2 regions of the Pseudoalteromonas sp. DSM 26666 genome follow, and region 2 is predicted to be linked to the other one. Evidence: predicted binding sites of a transcription regulator. Region 2 holds the regulator's gene; the other holds the start of a gene.
What was found. Region 2 encodes NrdR, which represses ribonucleotide reductase genes. Its sites were predicted from a motif close to AAACACNANATNTNGTGTTT; they were not measured.

Region 1 (8,115 bases), on a different contig from region 2:
GGTACTCTACCGCCTTCGTATTTATTTGGATCATAATTAGTATTTGCTGAAATCGTTTGGTCGATAAATTTCTGCATTATGCCTACTAATTGTAAGTAACCATCGTTTGATGGGATATCCCACAGTAACTCATAGCTATCTTTAAGGCGTTCGTATTCAGGGACAACTTGTTTTAAAATACCGTCTTTACTTGCTTTAACACTAATATGGCCACGCGGTGGCTCAATGCCATTGGTTGCATTAGATATTTGCGATGATGTTTCTGATGGCATTAATGCGCTCAGTGTTGAGTTACGCATACCGTGCTCTTTAATACTGGCACGTAACGCGTCCCAATCAAGATGAAGTGGTTCATCACAAATTTTATCTAAATCACGTTTGTACGTATCGGTTGGCATAATACCTTGTGAGTACGTTGTTTCGTTAAATTTAGGACAGGCACCACGTTCTTTTGCCAGCTCATTAGATGCTTTCATTAGGTAGTACTGAATCGCTTCAAATGTTCTGTGCGTAAGCGCATTTGCGCTGCCATCTGAATAACGCTTACCGTTTTTAGCTAGGTAGTATGCGTAGTTAATAACGCCTATGCCTAGCGTACGACGTCCCATGGTTGCATTTTTAGCTGCAGGTACTGGGTAGTCTTGGAAATCAAGTAGGTTATCAAGTGCGCGTACCGCAAGCTCTGCTAACTCTTCTAGTTCATCTAAAGACTCAATGGCACCTAAGTTAAACGCAGATAATGTACAAAGTGCAATTTCACCTTCTTCATCATTCACGTTGCTAAGAGGCTTAGTCGGTAACGCAATTTCTAAACATAAGTTAGATTGACGAATAGGCGCCACTTTTGAGATAAACGGACTGTGTGTATTACAGTGGTCTACGTTCTGTAAATAAATACGACCCGTGCTAGCACGTTCTTGAGCAAACATAGAGAACAGCTCAATTGCTTTAATTCGTTTTTTACGAATTGACTCGTCTTGCTCATATTTTACATATAGCGCGTCAAACTCGTCTTGGTCTTCAAAAAATGCATCGTAAAGGCCAGGCACATCAGATGGGCTGAATAACGTGATGTAATCATCTTTAATTAAACGTGAGTACATGAGTTTATTAAACTGTACGCCGTAATCTAAGTGACGTACGCGGTTATCATCAACACCACGGTTGTTTTTAAGTACTAATAAGTTTTCAACTTCTAAATGCCAAAGCGGGTAGAAAAGGGTTGCTGCGCCACCACGTACACCGCCTTGCGAACAGCTTTTAACCGCTGTTTGAAAGTGCTTATAAAACGGAATACAGCCAGTGTGATACGCTTCACCGTTACGAATAGGGCTACCTAATGCACGAATACGACCTGCATTAATACCAATGCCAGCACGTTGAGAAACGTATTTAACAATTGCTGATGATGTAGCATTAATTGAGTCTAGGCTATCGCCACACTCAATAAGTACACATGAGCTAAACTGGCGTGTTGGTGTACGTACGCCCGACATAATTGGCGTAGGTAAAGAAATTTTAAATAATGAAACCGCATCATAAAAACGTTTGATGTAATCAATACGTGTATCACGAGGGTAATCAGAGAATAAGCTTGCAGCCACTAAGATATATAAAAACTGCGCGCTTTCGTAAATTTCACCCGTTACACGGTTTTGAACTAGGTATTTACCTTCAAGTTGCTTTACCGCTGCGTAGCTAAAGTTAAGATCGCGAGAATGATCTAAGTACGCATCTAGCTCATCTAATTCTTGCTCTGTGTAATCAACAAGTAAATGTGCATCGTAGCGTTTTTGTTCAACCATGTTAGTAACATGGTCAAAAAGACGCGGTGGCTCAAACTGGCCATAGGCTTTTTTACGTAAATGGAATACAGCTAAACGAGCAGCAAGGTACTGATAATCAGGTGATTCTTTTGAGATCTGATCCGCAGCGGCTTTAATAATCGTTTCGTGGATGTCTTTAGTACGAATACCGTCATAAAATTGAATATGCGATTTTAGTTCAACTTGTGAAACCGAAACGTTATTTAAACCTTCGGCGGCCCATTCAATAACGCGATGGATCTTATCAAGATCGAGTGGCTCTTTACGACCGTCACGTTTGCTTACAGATAACTGTTGGTTCATAGCTTTGCCTGTATTCCTTGGGAATTAAATATTTTTGACCAATGCGTGCACCTAAAAAAGCGCAGTGCCTATTCGTTTATTGTTATTTTCACCGGTTTGGTGAATTTAATTGAATAACATTTAGCCACAATATCTGGTGTTGTTCAAATTAGAGATCACAAGATAGTGTGGTCTGGGATCTTTTGCAAGGGACAGAAACCGCTCTCATTGTGGATAACGTTGGGATAACGCAATTGTGTTAGTAGGCATTAACCTTTGATCATTCGGTTAAGTTGAAATTTGTAAAAATCAACTAAGGAAAGATTAAATTTACGCTTTTTTAAAATAAATTTTGTCTGCTTTTTTTATCATCAAGCTTTGCGTAAAAACTAACACAATCACAATATGTAGTGTTTATTAATTAACATGGCACTATATGTGGTTAAATGCATCTATAGGACTGTGCCAATTAAAATCCGCATTCCAAGCCAATGCCTCGTCAACACTCGGTACATATCCCCATAGTGCGGTTGCGGTGTGCATATTGGCTGCTTTACCTGCTTGAATGTCACGCTGCGCATCACCTATATATAAGCAACGTGAAGGATCTACACTCATTTGCTCAGCGCAATACAGTAAAGGAAGGGGTGAGGGCTTAGATTCAGCTAAGGTATCACCGCTTATCACAATACGTGCATTTTTTAATGCAGGAATCGCCTTGACTAAAGGATCAGTTAAAAATCCGGGCTTATTGGTCATAATTCCCCAAGGGATTGCTTTGTTATCAAGTGCGATTAATAATTGCTCTATTCCTACAAAACATCGAGTATGGGTGGCAATATTGGCAGCATATTGCGTGACTAGCTCATGTAAAAGTTGCTCTTGCGGCTGTTGTGCCCAGCTTTCTTTAAAACCAGCAGCCAATAAAGCGGCAGCACCGTTTGAAGCCGCGGGGCGATATATATCACTGCCCACTTGGGGTTGTTGATGATTTTGCAGCACGGTGTTGAGTGCGGCGCCTAAATCATCAGCGGTATCGAGTAAAGTGCCATCTAAGTCAAACAGCAATGCTTGATATTCCATTGGGGCAATGGGGGGTTGAGAGCTTGCCATTACACTAACTTCTCAAAATGCAGCATATAATTTACGCTTACATCATCATTCATTGTGTATTGCTTAGAAAGCGGGTTGTAACTTAAACCAGCACTGGCACGTACTTTTAAGCCAGCTTGCTCTGCCCATGCAATTAATTGTGCAGGTTTAATAAACTTTTTATGGTCATGGGTACCTTCGGGGACCATTTTTAACAGTTTTTCTGCCCCGACAATAGCGTATAAGTAAGCTTTTGGGGTTTTATTAAGAGTAGAGAAAAAAACATCAGCGCCTGGTTTTGCCAATTTAGCCACCGCATGAATAATAGAAGCAGGGTCGGGGACGTGCTCTAACATTTCCATACAAGTGATCACATCAAAGCGCTCAGGGTGCTCATCTGCAAACTGCTCTGCAGGTACTTTTATATACTCAACGGGGACACTTGTTTCTAAGCTGTGTAACTTGGCGACAGTTAAAGGCTCTTGGCCCATATCGATGCCAGTTACTTTAGCGCCCATTCGCGCCATGCTGTGACTTAAAATGCCACCACCACATCCTACATCTAGGGTTTCTTTATCAAATAATCCTTTGGTTTTGTCTGCGATGAAATCTAATCGTAATGGATTAATTTCGTGAAGCGGCTTAAATTCGCCTTCTAAATCCCACCAACGTTCTGCGATGGCTTCAAACTTTGCTATTTCTGCGTTATCTACATTTTGATGTTCGGTCATAAAATACTTCCTCGTCAATCTGAGGCCATTATATAGGCCTAAATTGATAAATCGCAAAGTTTTGCGCCTGTAAATTAAAATTAATTGTGATAGCATGGTTACTTAGAAATAATAACAAACACTCTTAATACCTAATACTGGGTTGTTAAGAGCTGATACTGAAGGAATGTGATATCAAATGACTGATCTCGCCAATGAAATTCTGCCAGTCAATATTGAAGACGAGTTAAAAAACTCCTACTTAGATTACGCTATGAGTGTAATTGTAGGACGTGCATTACCAGACGTACGTGACGGTTTAAAACCTGTTCACCGTCGCGTTTTGTTTGCAATGAACGAGCTTAGTAATGACTGGAACAAGCCTTACAAAAAATCGGCCCGTGTGGTCGGTGACGTAATCGGTAAATACCACCCACACGGCGATAGTGCAGTTTATGACACCATCGTACGTATGGCTCAGCCATTCTCACTGCGTTACATGCTAGTAGATGGTCAGGGTAACTTTGGTTCGGTTGATGGTGATTCAGCAGCGGCAATGCGTTATACAGAAGTACGTATGGCAAAAATGTCGCACGAATTATTAGCCGATCTTGAAAAAGAAACGGTTGATTTTGTGCCTAACTACGATGGTACAGAGCAAATTCCTGATGTGTTACCCACTAAAATACCTAACCTGTTAGTTAATGGTTCATCGGGTATTGCGGTTGGTATGGCAACAAATATTCCGCCACATAACTTAACAGAAGTCGTGAATGGCTGTTTAGCGCTTATTCAAAACCCTGAATTGACCATTACTGAGTTAATGGATTACATTCCTGGGCCTGATTTCCCAACTGCGGCGATTATTAACGGTAAAAAAGGCATTGAACAAGCTTATCAAACCGGTCGTGGTAAAGTGTACATGCGTGCGCGTGCTGACATCGAAACCGATGAAAAGACGGGTCGCGAAACCATTATTGTTCATGAAATCCCTTACCAAGTTAACAAAGCACGTTTGATTGAAAAAATCGCCGAGCTAGTTAAAGATAAAAAAATTGAAGGGATCAGCGCATTACGTGATGAATCAGATAAAGACGGTATGCGTATCGTTATCGAGATCAAACGTGGTGACGTAGGTGAAGTTATTTTAAACAACCTTTATTCACAAACTCAGTTGCAAACTGTGTTTGGTATGAATATGGTTGCGTTAATTAATAACCAACCTAAGTGTTTCAACTTAAAAGAAATGCTTGAAGAGTTTATTATTCACCGCCGTGAAGTTGTTACCCGTCGTACGGTATTTGATTTACGCAAAGCCCGCGACCGTGCGCATACGCTAGAAGGTTTAGCGATTGCACTGGCTAACATTGACCCAATTATCGAACTTATTCGTAAGTCGCCAACACCTGCTGAAGCAAAAGTTGCATTAACAGCGCGTCCATGGGAATTAGGTAATGTTAAAGCCATGCTTGATAAAGCAGGCGAAGACAACGTGGCACGCCCAGATTGGTTAGCAAGCGAGCTTGGTATTCGAGATGGTCAGTACTATATTTCTGAGCAACAAGCTCAAGCAATATTAGACTTACGTTTACATAAACTTACTGGTCTTGAACACGAAAAAATTCTTACCGAATATCAATCATTACTTGAGTTGATTGCTGAGTTATTATTCATTTTGGCAAATCCAGAGCGTTTAATGGAAGTTATTCGTGATGAGCTCGTTGAAATTAAAGAGCAATATGGTGATGAGCGCCGCACTGAAATAAATGCTGCAGCACACGATATAAGCCTTGAAGATTTAATCAACGAAGAAAACGTAGTTGTTACGCTTTCACATGAAGGGTACGTTAAGTATCAAGCATTAACTGATTACGAAGCGCAGCGTCGTGGTGGTAAAGGTAAATCAGCAACTAAGATGAAAGATGAAGATTTCATTGAACGTTTATTGGTTGCCAACACGCACGATACTATTCTTTGTTTCTCTACAGCGGGTCGTTTATATTGGCTTAAAGTATACCAGTTGCCACTTGCCAGTCGTGCAGCGCGCGGTAAGCCAATTGTTAACTTATTACCACTTGAAGCAGATGAACGTATTACTGCAATCCTGCCAGTACGCGATTATGAAGATGATAAGTACATCTTTATGGCGACAGCATTTGGTACTGTTAAGAAAACGCCATTAACGGCATACAGTCGTCAACGTGCAAGCGGAATTATTGCGGTTAACTTAAACGAAGGTGATAGTTTAATCGGTGTTGATATTACCGATGGCAGTAACGAAATTATGTTGTTCACTGATGCGGGTAAAGTTGTTCGCTTCAAAGAGGCTGAAGAAACAGCTGTTGTTGATGAAAATGGTAACCCTGTTCTTGATGAAGAAGGCAAACCTGAAATCCGTTTCAAAGGCGTACGTCCTATGGGCCGTACTGCAACGGGTGTTCGTGGTATTAAGATGCCAGACGATCAGCGTGTTGTATCACTTATTGTACCAAAGAATGATGGTGCAATATTAACAGTGACAGAAAATGGCTACGGCAAGCGTACTCAACTTGAAGATTACCCATCTAAGAGTCGTGCAACACAAGGTGTTGTATCAATCAAAGTGAGTGAGCGTAACGGTGCTGTTGTTGGTGCTGTACAGGTTGATGACAACGACGAAATAATGATTATTTCGAATCGTGGTACCTTAGTACGTACTCGCGTTAATGAAGTTTCTACGGTTGGACGTAACACCCAAGGTGTTATTTTGATCAGAACTATTGACGAAGAGCAAGTAGTTGGTTTACAACGTATAGAAGAGATTGAAGTGACTGAAAGTGACTTGGTTGATATCGAAGACGTTGAAACAGTAGATACAGTTATTGATGAAGTGGCGGATGACAATCCTCCTTCAGAATAATTAGATTGAAAAAAGCGGCCTTGGCCGCTTTTTTTATGTAGTTGAAAAAAATTAAATTAGTTTAATTCAAGTTAAATTACTGGAATGAGGAAAAGGTAATGAGTATATATAATTTTTGTGCAGGCCCTGCAATGTTACCACCGGCAGTTATGCAAAAAGCGCAAAAAGAGTTTTTAAACTGGCAAGGTCTTGGTGTATCGGTGATGGAAATAAGTCATCGTAGTCATGAATTTTTAGCATTAACCGCTAAATGTGAAGCCAGCCTGCGTCGTTTAATGAATATCAGTGACGAGTTTGAAGTGCTATTTATGCACGGTGGTGGTCGAGGTCAATTCAGTGCCGTACCTTTAAACCTTCATGTTAACGGTAAAAAAGCAGTTTATTGTGAAAATGGCGTTTGGTCAAAAAGTGCAACCAGCGAAGCCGATAAGTTTACAAATACACACGCTGTTGATGTGCGCAATGATGATAACGGCCTGTTTTCTATTAAGCAGGTAGCCGATTGGGTTTTACCTGCTGATGCGGCTTACATTCACTATTGCCCGAATGAAACCGTAGACGGCCTTGAAATATTTGATGTACCCAGTCACCCAACGGCGCCGATTGTGGCCGATATGTCGTCGACTATTTTATCGCGCGAAATTGACGTTAATAAATTTGATTTAATCTACGCGGGTGCACAAAAAAATATCGGTCCATCGGGCATTGCTATTGTGATTGTTCGCAAAACGCTACTTGAGCGTGAAGGGCTCGCCAAGCCGGGTATTTTAGATTACGCCCTTGAAGCAAAACAAGGCAGCATGTTTAACACCCCACCGACTTTTGCTTGGTATTTAGCGGCTGAAGTATTTGCATGGCTTGAGCAAACCGGGGGTGTAAAAGCCATGGAAGCTCATAATATTGCCAAAGCGCAGCTGCTTTATGATTTTATTGATGGTTCAGATTTTTATACCAATAAAGTAGCGAAGCATTGCCGTTCACGTATGAATGTGCCTTTTTGGCTGGTTGATGAAAGCTTAAATGATAAGTTTGTTAAAGAGTCAAAAGAAGCGGGCTTGTTAGCGCTTGAAGGTCATCGTATTGTTGGCGGGATGCGCGCCAGTATTTATAACGCGATGCCATTGGAAGGTGTACAAGCCTTAGTTGACTTTATGGCTAACTTCGCCAAGGAGAATAGTTAATGGAGCAACTTTTCTTAGCCCCTATTTCACAAGTGAATGGCAGTGTGACATTACCGGGCTCAAAGAGTTTATCAAACCGAATTTTATTATTAGCAGCATTATCTAACGGCACCACGGTTGTTGAA
Region 2 (8,115 bases):
TTTTTCGTGCCTATCCATAATAGTCCTTGGCCATCAATCAGTAATTTATTGATGCCATTGCTCGGTAAAAACAGACTATTTTGAGTGTTGTAATTAGTAAAAGTGTTACCATCAAATCGGCTTAATCCGAATTGCGTACCAAGCCACATGTAGCCTTGGTTATCTTGCACCACACTTTTGAGGGATTGTGAGGGAAGTCCGTCTTTAATGTTCCATTGTTTAACTACGTAATCAGTAATTGAAGCCGTACTTGGCATGGCACACATCAAGAGTACACAAACCAATAAAAATCGCATCATAGTGCTGCCACCTAGTTAAACAAATAATAAATTAAAAGGGTAGTAAACCTACTTTTATCAATGCTTGCAAACAAATAAGCGAAAAAATACCTGCAAGTACATCATCGGCCATAATACCAAACCCACCATGAGCACGTTTATCAAGTATACGAATCGGCCCTGGCTTTGCTATATCAAAAAAGCGAAATAGTAAAAAGCCCACTAATAATGTTTGCCAATTCAGTGCTGCACCAATCATCGTTATATAGTAACCAGCGACTTCATCCCAAACAATAGCTGGATGATCATGAACTTGAAGGTCATCAGCTGTTTTTCCACATGCCCAAATACCAAATATACTGATCACCACCGCAAATACAATTTGTAACCATAACGGAAAATGCATGGTAATAAAAATAAATGGTAACGCCGCTAAAGTACCAAATGTACCAGGGGCTTTAGGCGCAAGCCCTGTACCAAAACCCAAACCAAAAAATTGATGTGGGCGTTTTAAATTAAATAATCGGTTTTTATTCAAACCTGCTCCTTGGAAAAGTGCTCAAAGCCTTTGTGCTCAAAAACAAACTTTTCACCTTGGTGTAATAATTCTATATTCCCGTCACCACTTTTGATTTGGCCGATACAGGTTGCTTCTACACCGTATTGGCGCAACTTAATATCGAGCATACTCTTATTACTGTCTGGGACAGTGTAAAGTAGTTCATAGTCATCGCCATAGTTGAGTATAAAAGGAAGCTGTTGCTCAAAATCAAGACTCGCTTGCATCGCATCAGAAGTAGGTACATTTTCAATATTGATTGTTGCACTGACCTGTGACAAATCCAAAATGTGACCTAAATCAGCAAGTAAACCGTCTGAAATATCAATAGCTGATGACGCTAAGCCACGCAAAGCTTGTCCGGCGGCCACGCGTGGCGTTGGAAAGTTTAAACATTTATTAATATGCTTTAAATGTTCAGGTGCAACTGGCAAACCTTGTTTTTTTGACTCAATTGCCAAACCAGCATCACCTAGCGGTCCGGTTACAAAAATCCAGTCGCCCACTTTTGCGCCACTTCGACGCAGTGCTTTACCTTCAGGAACCGTGCCTTTTGCACAAATAGTAATACTGAGTGGGCCTTGAGTCGTATCGCCACCAATAATTTGTACATTAAAGTACTCAGCAATTTCATGCATACCGTCAGTCAGTTCTGCAATCCATTGTGGATCGATACTTGGCAACGTGAGTGCAACCGATACCCATGTAGGCTCTGCACCCATGGCAGCTAAATCACTTAAATTTACTGCCAGAGCTCGATGCCCTAATGCGCGAGGAGAGATATCATGAAAAAAATGCACCCCAGCAACTAAGGTATCTGTTGTTACAGCAAGCTGACAGTTTGCTGGTACAGTGACAAGCGCACAGTCATCTCCAATCCCTAAATTAACATCGCGACGAGTGATACCGCGACCTTTAAAGTAGTGATTAATTAATTCAAATTCCTTCATACACAAAAAAGCCGACCTATGCCGGCTCTCCTTTTTAACGGTTATTTATAACAACTCACTGAAATTAATATGCAGCTTAAGTTGTTATGACTTGCGTAACTGTTTTACAGCTTTATCAAGTACACCGTTTACAAATTTATGGCTATCTTCAGCGCCAAACATTTTCGCTAATTCAATGCTTTCATTGATAGCCACTTTGTAAGGAACATCTTCACGAAATTTAAGCTCGTAGCTGCTTAAACGTAAGATTGCACGTTCAACTTCGTCTAATTCATCAAATGGACGAGTTAAATGAGGCGATACAGCTTCGTCTAGTTGCTTATGATTTACGGCAACTCCACGCGCTAAATCTTTAAAATATTCAACATCAATTTTAGTCACATCGTTTTCGATCAACATTTGTTGTTCGATATCGGCAATTGCATTGCCGCTTAATTGCCATGAATACACGGCTTGAAGTGCTAAGATACGTGCTTTACGTCTTGCTGCTGGTTTCACAAAAATTCCTTAAACTTAAATTTTATCTAACACATTAACCATTTCAAGCGCACCTAAAGCAGCTTCGCCGCCTTTGTTACCCATTTTGGTACCTGCGCGCTCAATTGCTTGCTCAATGCTTTCAGTGGTTAATACGCCAAATGCAACCGGGATATCATACTCAAGCGATACTTGTGCAAGCCCTTTATTTGACTCGCCAGCGACGAGATCAAAGTGAGGCGTGCCCCCTCTGATCACTACACCTAAGGCGATAATTGCATCATATTCTTTTTTTGCTGCAACGCGTTTCGCTGCTAAAGGTAATTCAACCGCACCGGGTACGTAAATCACGGTAATATCGTCTTCTGATACTCCACCAGTACGTTTTAGCTCATCAACAGCACCTGCAAGCAAGCTACTACCAATAAAGTCATTAAAACGAGAAATGACAATGGCAAACTTTTTGCCTGGAGCGTATTTATTACCTTCAATAATTTTCATTTGATAACCCTAAAAATAAGTTTAAGCGATTTCGGTTGCACAAAAATTGATGCGCATTATACCACATAAATAAAATAATAACCTAGCGCGTAATTATTGTGGCTCTACGTAGTCAACCACTTCTAAATGGAACCCTGATAATGCATGGTATTTTTTAGGTAAACTCATCAAACGCATTTTTTGAATACCTAAATCAGCCAGAATTTGCGAACCCACACCGACGGTGCGCGAAGTACCTTGAAATTTACGTGGCGTCACATTTTCACCCGCATCAGCTGCGGCAAACGCTTTTACTGTGGCTTCTAACTCTTCAGTGCTTTCTTGCTTACCTAAAATAACTAAGGCGCCATTATGCTCAGCAATATAAGCCATTGCTTGCGATAAACCCCAACTACGGTCAGCATTGCGATCAGAGAGTAAAATATCGTTAAAGGTACTTTGTAAATGCACACGTACTAAGGTCGGTTCTTGTTGCTTTATTTCACCTTTAAGCAATGCATAGTGTAACTGCCCATCAATGGTGTCTTTGTAAGTCACTAAGTCAAACTCACCATGTTCAGTTGGCAATTTACATTTTGCAACTTGCTCAATTGTGGTTTCGTTTAGGTTACGGTACTCGATTAAATCAGCAATGGTGCCAATTTTAATATCATGTTGCTTAGCAAATACTTCTAAATCAGGACGACGCGCCATGGTGCCATCTTCATTTAGGATTTCTACAATCACTGATGATGGCTCAAGCCCTGCTAAACGCGCTAAGTCACACCCCGCTTCTGTATGCCCGGCACGTGTTAACACGCCGCCTGGTTGCGCCATAATAGGAAAAATATGACCTGGTTGTACAATATCGCTTGGCACAGCGCCTTTCGCGATGGCAGCTTGAACAGTGCGGGCACGATCCGCTGCAGAAATACCTGTGGTAACCCCTTTTGATGCTTCAATAGACATAGTAAAGTTAGTTGAGAATGCAGCACCATTATTTTTTACCATTAATGGTAAATCAAGCTGCGAGCAACGCTCTTGAGTCATGGTTAAACAAATTAGTCCACGGCCATGAGTCGCCATAAAGTTAATGGCTTCTGCACTAATGTGCTCAGCAGCAATAATTAAATCGCCTTCATTTTCTCTGTCTTCATCATCCATTAAAATAACCATTTTACCGGCTTTAATGTCATCAATTATTTCTTGTGCGCTGTTTAAATTCATAAGTTGCTCGTATAAGTTGTCAATGTCGTTATTTTATAAAGCCCGCTTTAGCGAGTAAGCTCATCGAAATATCTGAACCCGTAGGTTGTTCAGCCCCTCTAACTAGGCGCTCTAAATAACGTGCTATTTGGTCGACCTCTAAATTCACTTTGGTACCGACTTGAAAATCAGCTATGGTCGTTTGCCCGCTGGTGTGGGGCACAATCGTCAGTTTAAATTTATTACCTTCAACTGCATTAACCGTCAGGCTAATACCATCAATACAAACCGACCCTTTGTAAGGAATGTATTTCATTAAATTTTCATCGGTGGCTAACCAATATTCTGTTGCTCGCGCATTGGCATTAATTGCTGTGATAGTGGCAATGCCATCTACATGGCCAGACACTAAATGACCACCGAGGCGCGAAACAGGTTGCATCGCCTTTTCTAGATTAACGGTTTGCCCTAATGCGTAATGTGCAAACCCTGTTAAGCTAATCGTTTCATTTGATAAGTCAGCACTAAAGCCATCAATATGCTTATCAACAACCGTCAGGCATACACCATTAGTTGCAATACTGTCACCTAACTTAACATCACTCATATCAAGGTTTTTACTTTGGATACGAATAGCTAAATCACCTTGTTTTTTTTGTAATAACGCAATTTTACCTGTCGCTTCAACTATTCCAGTAAACATAGTGCTACTCTTTATATAAAATGATTAATGAGCTTTTTTTAGTGCTGTGATACGTAAATCATCACCGATTGGCACACACTCATTAAAAGTTAAATTAATGGTATTTTGCATACTCATTAACTCTGGGAAATTTAGTAAACTTTTAGCATCGCTGCCCATTAATTTAGGAGCAATGTAAAAAACAAACTCATCAATTAAATCAAGTTCTGTCATTTTACCGGCCAGTGTTGCTCCGGCCTCTAGCCACACATTATTAAACTGCAATTGGGCAAGCGTGTGTAACACGGCCAGTAAATCTACTTTATTATTATTTTCAGGTACTTCAATCTGTTTAACAAAATGAGGCCACTGATGCGATTTATCAACCTTGGTGGTAAATATTATCACCTCACTTTGAATTGAAAATAAGGCAAGATCAGGGGTAAGTCTATTTTGTGAGTCAATAACAACGCGAACCGGTTGGCGCAGTGGTAAATCAGTTGGTAAAGAATACGGTAACTCTTCTGGGCGCACATTTAATTTTGCATCATCCATTAATACCGTATCGGCACCGGTTAAAATTGCACAGCTTTGTGCTCGGTATAGTTGCACATCTTGGCGTGCTGCGGGGCCAGTTATCCATTTACTTTGCCCGTTTTTAAGCGCCGTTTTACCATCTATACTGGCGGCCATTTTGCAAGTCACAAAGGGTAACCCCTGCTCCATGCGCTTAAAAAACCCAAAGTTTAATGCGCGAGCTTGCGCTTCAAGTAATCCGTGAGCAACTTCTATACCAGCATCCGCTAAAATTTTCAGACCTTTGCCTGCAACTTGCGGGTTGCTGTCAACCATTGCGGCAATCACTTTTTTAACACCGGCTGCTTTTAGCCCTTCAGCACATGGCGGTGTTCGACCATAATGACTGCAAGGCTCAAGTGTTACATAAGCGGTTGCGCCTTTGGCATTTTCACCAGCCATAGCCAGTGCGTTTACCTCTGCATGACCTTGACCCGCTAACTGATGAAACCCTTCACCTATTATTTTATTATTTTTTACGAGTACGCAGCCAACATTAGGATTAGGGGTTGTCGTAAAGCGCCCTTTTTTTGCCAGTTCAATAGCGCGAGCCATGTAGCGTTTATCATCCTCTGAAAACGAACTTTGCTTGGTCATTACTATTCCCCTAAGCGGGCTATTTCTTCACCAAATTCGCGTATATCTTCAAACGAGCGATACACAGAGGCAAATCTTACATAGGCCACTTTATCTAACTTTTTAAGCGCTTCCATAATGCACTCACCCACCAAATGGCTAGACACCTCGCGTTCGCCAGTGGCACGTAACTGCGACTTAATAATATTAACCACTTCATCAACTTGCTCAGTGCTTACGGGGCGTTTTTCGAGGGCGCGAGTTAAGCCATTTAGTAACTTATCTTCATTAAACGGTTCGCGGCTGCCATCTTGCTTGATGACCCGTGGCATCACTAATTCAGCCCCTTCAAAGGTGGTAAATCGTTCGTGGCATTCATTACATTCACGACGTCTACGTACTTGGTGTCCCCCACCTACAAGGCGAGAATCAATAACTTTAGTATCTTTGGCGGTGCAAAAAGGGCAATGCATAACTGTGTGTTTCCGTTTTAAAAACAAAAAATGGCCGCTGTAATAGCGGCCATTATCATAACAAAAATGTGTGCAGTTGTGATCTAAATTACTATTTTACTCTTGGGTTAAGCGTAAACAGGTAATTTTGCACAAATTGCTTTCACTTTTTCTTTTACTTGCGCTTGCACTGACTCATCTTCGATGTTGTCTAGTACGTCACAGATCCAGCCCGCTAACTCTTTTGATTCAGCTTCTTTAAAGCCACGACGAGTGATTGCTGGTGAACCAATACGCAGACCAGAGGTAACGAATGGTGAACGTGGATCGTTCGGTACTGAGTTTTTGTTAACCGTGATATTCGCATTACCTAGGGCAGCATCTGCATCTTTACCTGTGATATCTTTGTCGATTAAATCAAGTAAGAATAAGTGGTTGTCAGTTTTACCCGATACTACTTTGTAGCCGCGCTCTTGTAATACCGCAACCATTGCTTGTGCATTTTTAACAACTTGTGCTTGGTATGTTTTAAACTCAGGTTGAAGTGCTTCTTTAAATGCGACCGCTTTAGCAGCAATAACATGACATAAAGGACCACCTTGGCCACCTGGGAAAACAGCGCTGTTTAGCTTTTTGTAAATTTCTTCATCGCCACACGCAGAGATGATTAAACCACCGCGAGGACCCGCTAATGTTTTGTGTGTTGTGGTTGTTACAACGTGAGCAAATGGCACTGGGCTTGGGTAAACACCCGCAGCAATTAAACCTGCAACGTGCGCCATATCAACAAATAAGTAAGCACCTACTTTGTCTGCAATTTCACGGAACTTAGCCCAATCAACAATACCTGAGTATGCAGAAAAACCAGCAATGATCATTTTTGGTTTGTGCTCAAGTGCTAACGCTTCAACTTGTGCGTAATCAATTTCGCCAGTTTCTTCGTTAAGGCCATACTGAATTGCGTTGTATGTTTTACCAGAGAAGTTAACGTGTGAGCCGTGCGTTAAATGACCACCGTGCGCTAGGCTCATGCCTAATACAGTATCAAGTGGGCTTAAAAGAGCTTGGAAAACAGCAGCATTCGCTTGTGAACCGGCATGAGGCTGTACGTTTGCGTAATCTGTACCAAATAATTCATTTGCGCGGTCAATAGCAAGTTGCTCAACCACGTCTACGTGCTCACAGCCACCGTAGTAACGTTTGCCCGGGTAACCTTCAGCGTATTTGTTAGTCAGCTGAGAACCCTGCGCTTCAAGTACGCGTGGGCTACAGTAGTTTTCAGATGCAATTAACTCAATATGCTCTTCCTGACGTGATGTTTCTTTGCTCATCGCGTCAAATAACTCTGGATCAAAGTCCGAAATATTCATGCTACGTTCTAACATTGGGGTCTCCTGGGCAACGTGTATGGGTATTTTTTAGAGGCTTTATTGTACGCTTAAAACGACGTTTTGCCTACGCTCTTAAGTTGAGGATATTTAAACAGGGATTGAAACTATTTCACAGCATTTTGATGATGATATTTTTTTATAAACTAATAACAATTTTAAATGAATTCTATTTACTACATTTATATAGCTTATGCGTTATGTCTAAAGCGATGCATAAATAAACAAAAAAAGCGGCCTAAGCCGCTTTTATTATCTGCCTTTTTTAGGCAAGCTTTTTAAACAACTCTGTACGCAAAATATCATAATCGTTGTGCATATCAGTGGCTAAACACGGTTTTGCTAATGCATCAGCTAACGGCTTTGGCATATCTAATTCAACATTAAGGATATCCTCAACGCTGTCTTTAAATTTGGCCGGATGCGCAGTCGCTAAAAAAATCCCCACAGCATCTGCTGCCTTATTTTCTACAAGACCTTGGTAAGCAATT

Region 1: nrdA (class 1a ribonucleoside-diphosphate reductase subunit alpha) is a predicted target of NrdR. The motif match lies at 2,252-2,271, and genes of this name have one in related genera.

Annotation. Positions count from the first base shown of each region.
Region 1 is NZ_FPAR01000001.1:500,961-509,075, reverse strand. It holds gene nrdA (class 1a ribonucleoside-diphosphate reductase subunit alpha) at 1-2,129, opposite strand, end outside; gene BM380_RS02310 (HAD family hydrolase) at 2,541-3,221, opposite strand; gene ubiG (bifunctional 2-polyprenyl-6-hydroxyphenol methylase/3-demethylubiquinol 3-O-methyltransferase UbiG) at 3,221-3,931, opposite strand; gene gyrA (DNA topoisomerase (ATP-hydrolyzing) subunit A) at 4,110-6,809, shown strand; gene serC (3-phosphoserine/phosphohydroxythreonine transaminase) at 6,908-7,990, shown strand; gene aroA (3-phosphoshikimate 1-carboxyvinyltransferase) at 7,990-8,115, shown strand, end outside.
Region 2 is NZ_FPAR01000006.1:32,418-40,532, forward strand. It holds gene BM380_RS12060 (ligand-binding sensor domain-containing diguanylate cyclase) at 1-299, opposite strand, end outside; gene BM380_RS12065 (phosphatidylglycerophosphatase A family protein) at 331-816, opposite strand; gene thiL (thiamine-phosphate kinase) at 813-1,787, opposite strand; gene nusB (transcription antitermination factor NusB) at 1,872-2,285, opposite strand; gene ribE (6,7-dimethyl-8-ribityllumazine synthase) at 2,301-2,765, opposite strand; gene ribBA (bifunctional 3,4-dihydroxy-2-butanone-4-phosphate synthase/GTP cyclohydrolase II) at 2,859-3,971, opposite strand; gene BM380_RS12090 (riboflavin synthase) at 4,000-4,653, opposite strand; gene ribD (bifunctional diaminohydroxyphosphoribosylaminopyrimidine deaminase/5-amino-6-(5-phosphoribosylamino)uracil reductase RibD) at 4,678-5,805, opposite strand; gene nrdR (transcriptional regulator NrdR) at 5,808-6,257, opposite strand; gene glyA (serine hydroxymethyltransferase) at 6,365-7,621, opposite strand; gene thrC (threonine synthase) at 7,890-8,115, opposite strand, start outside.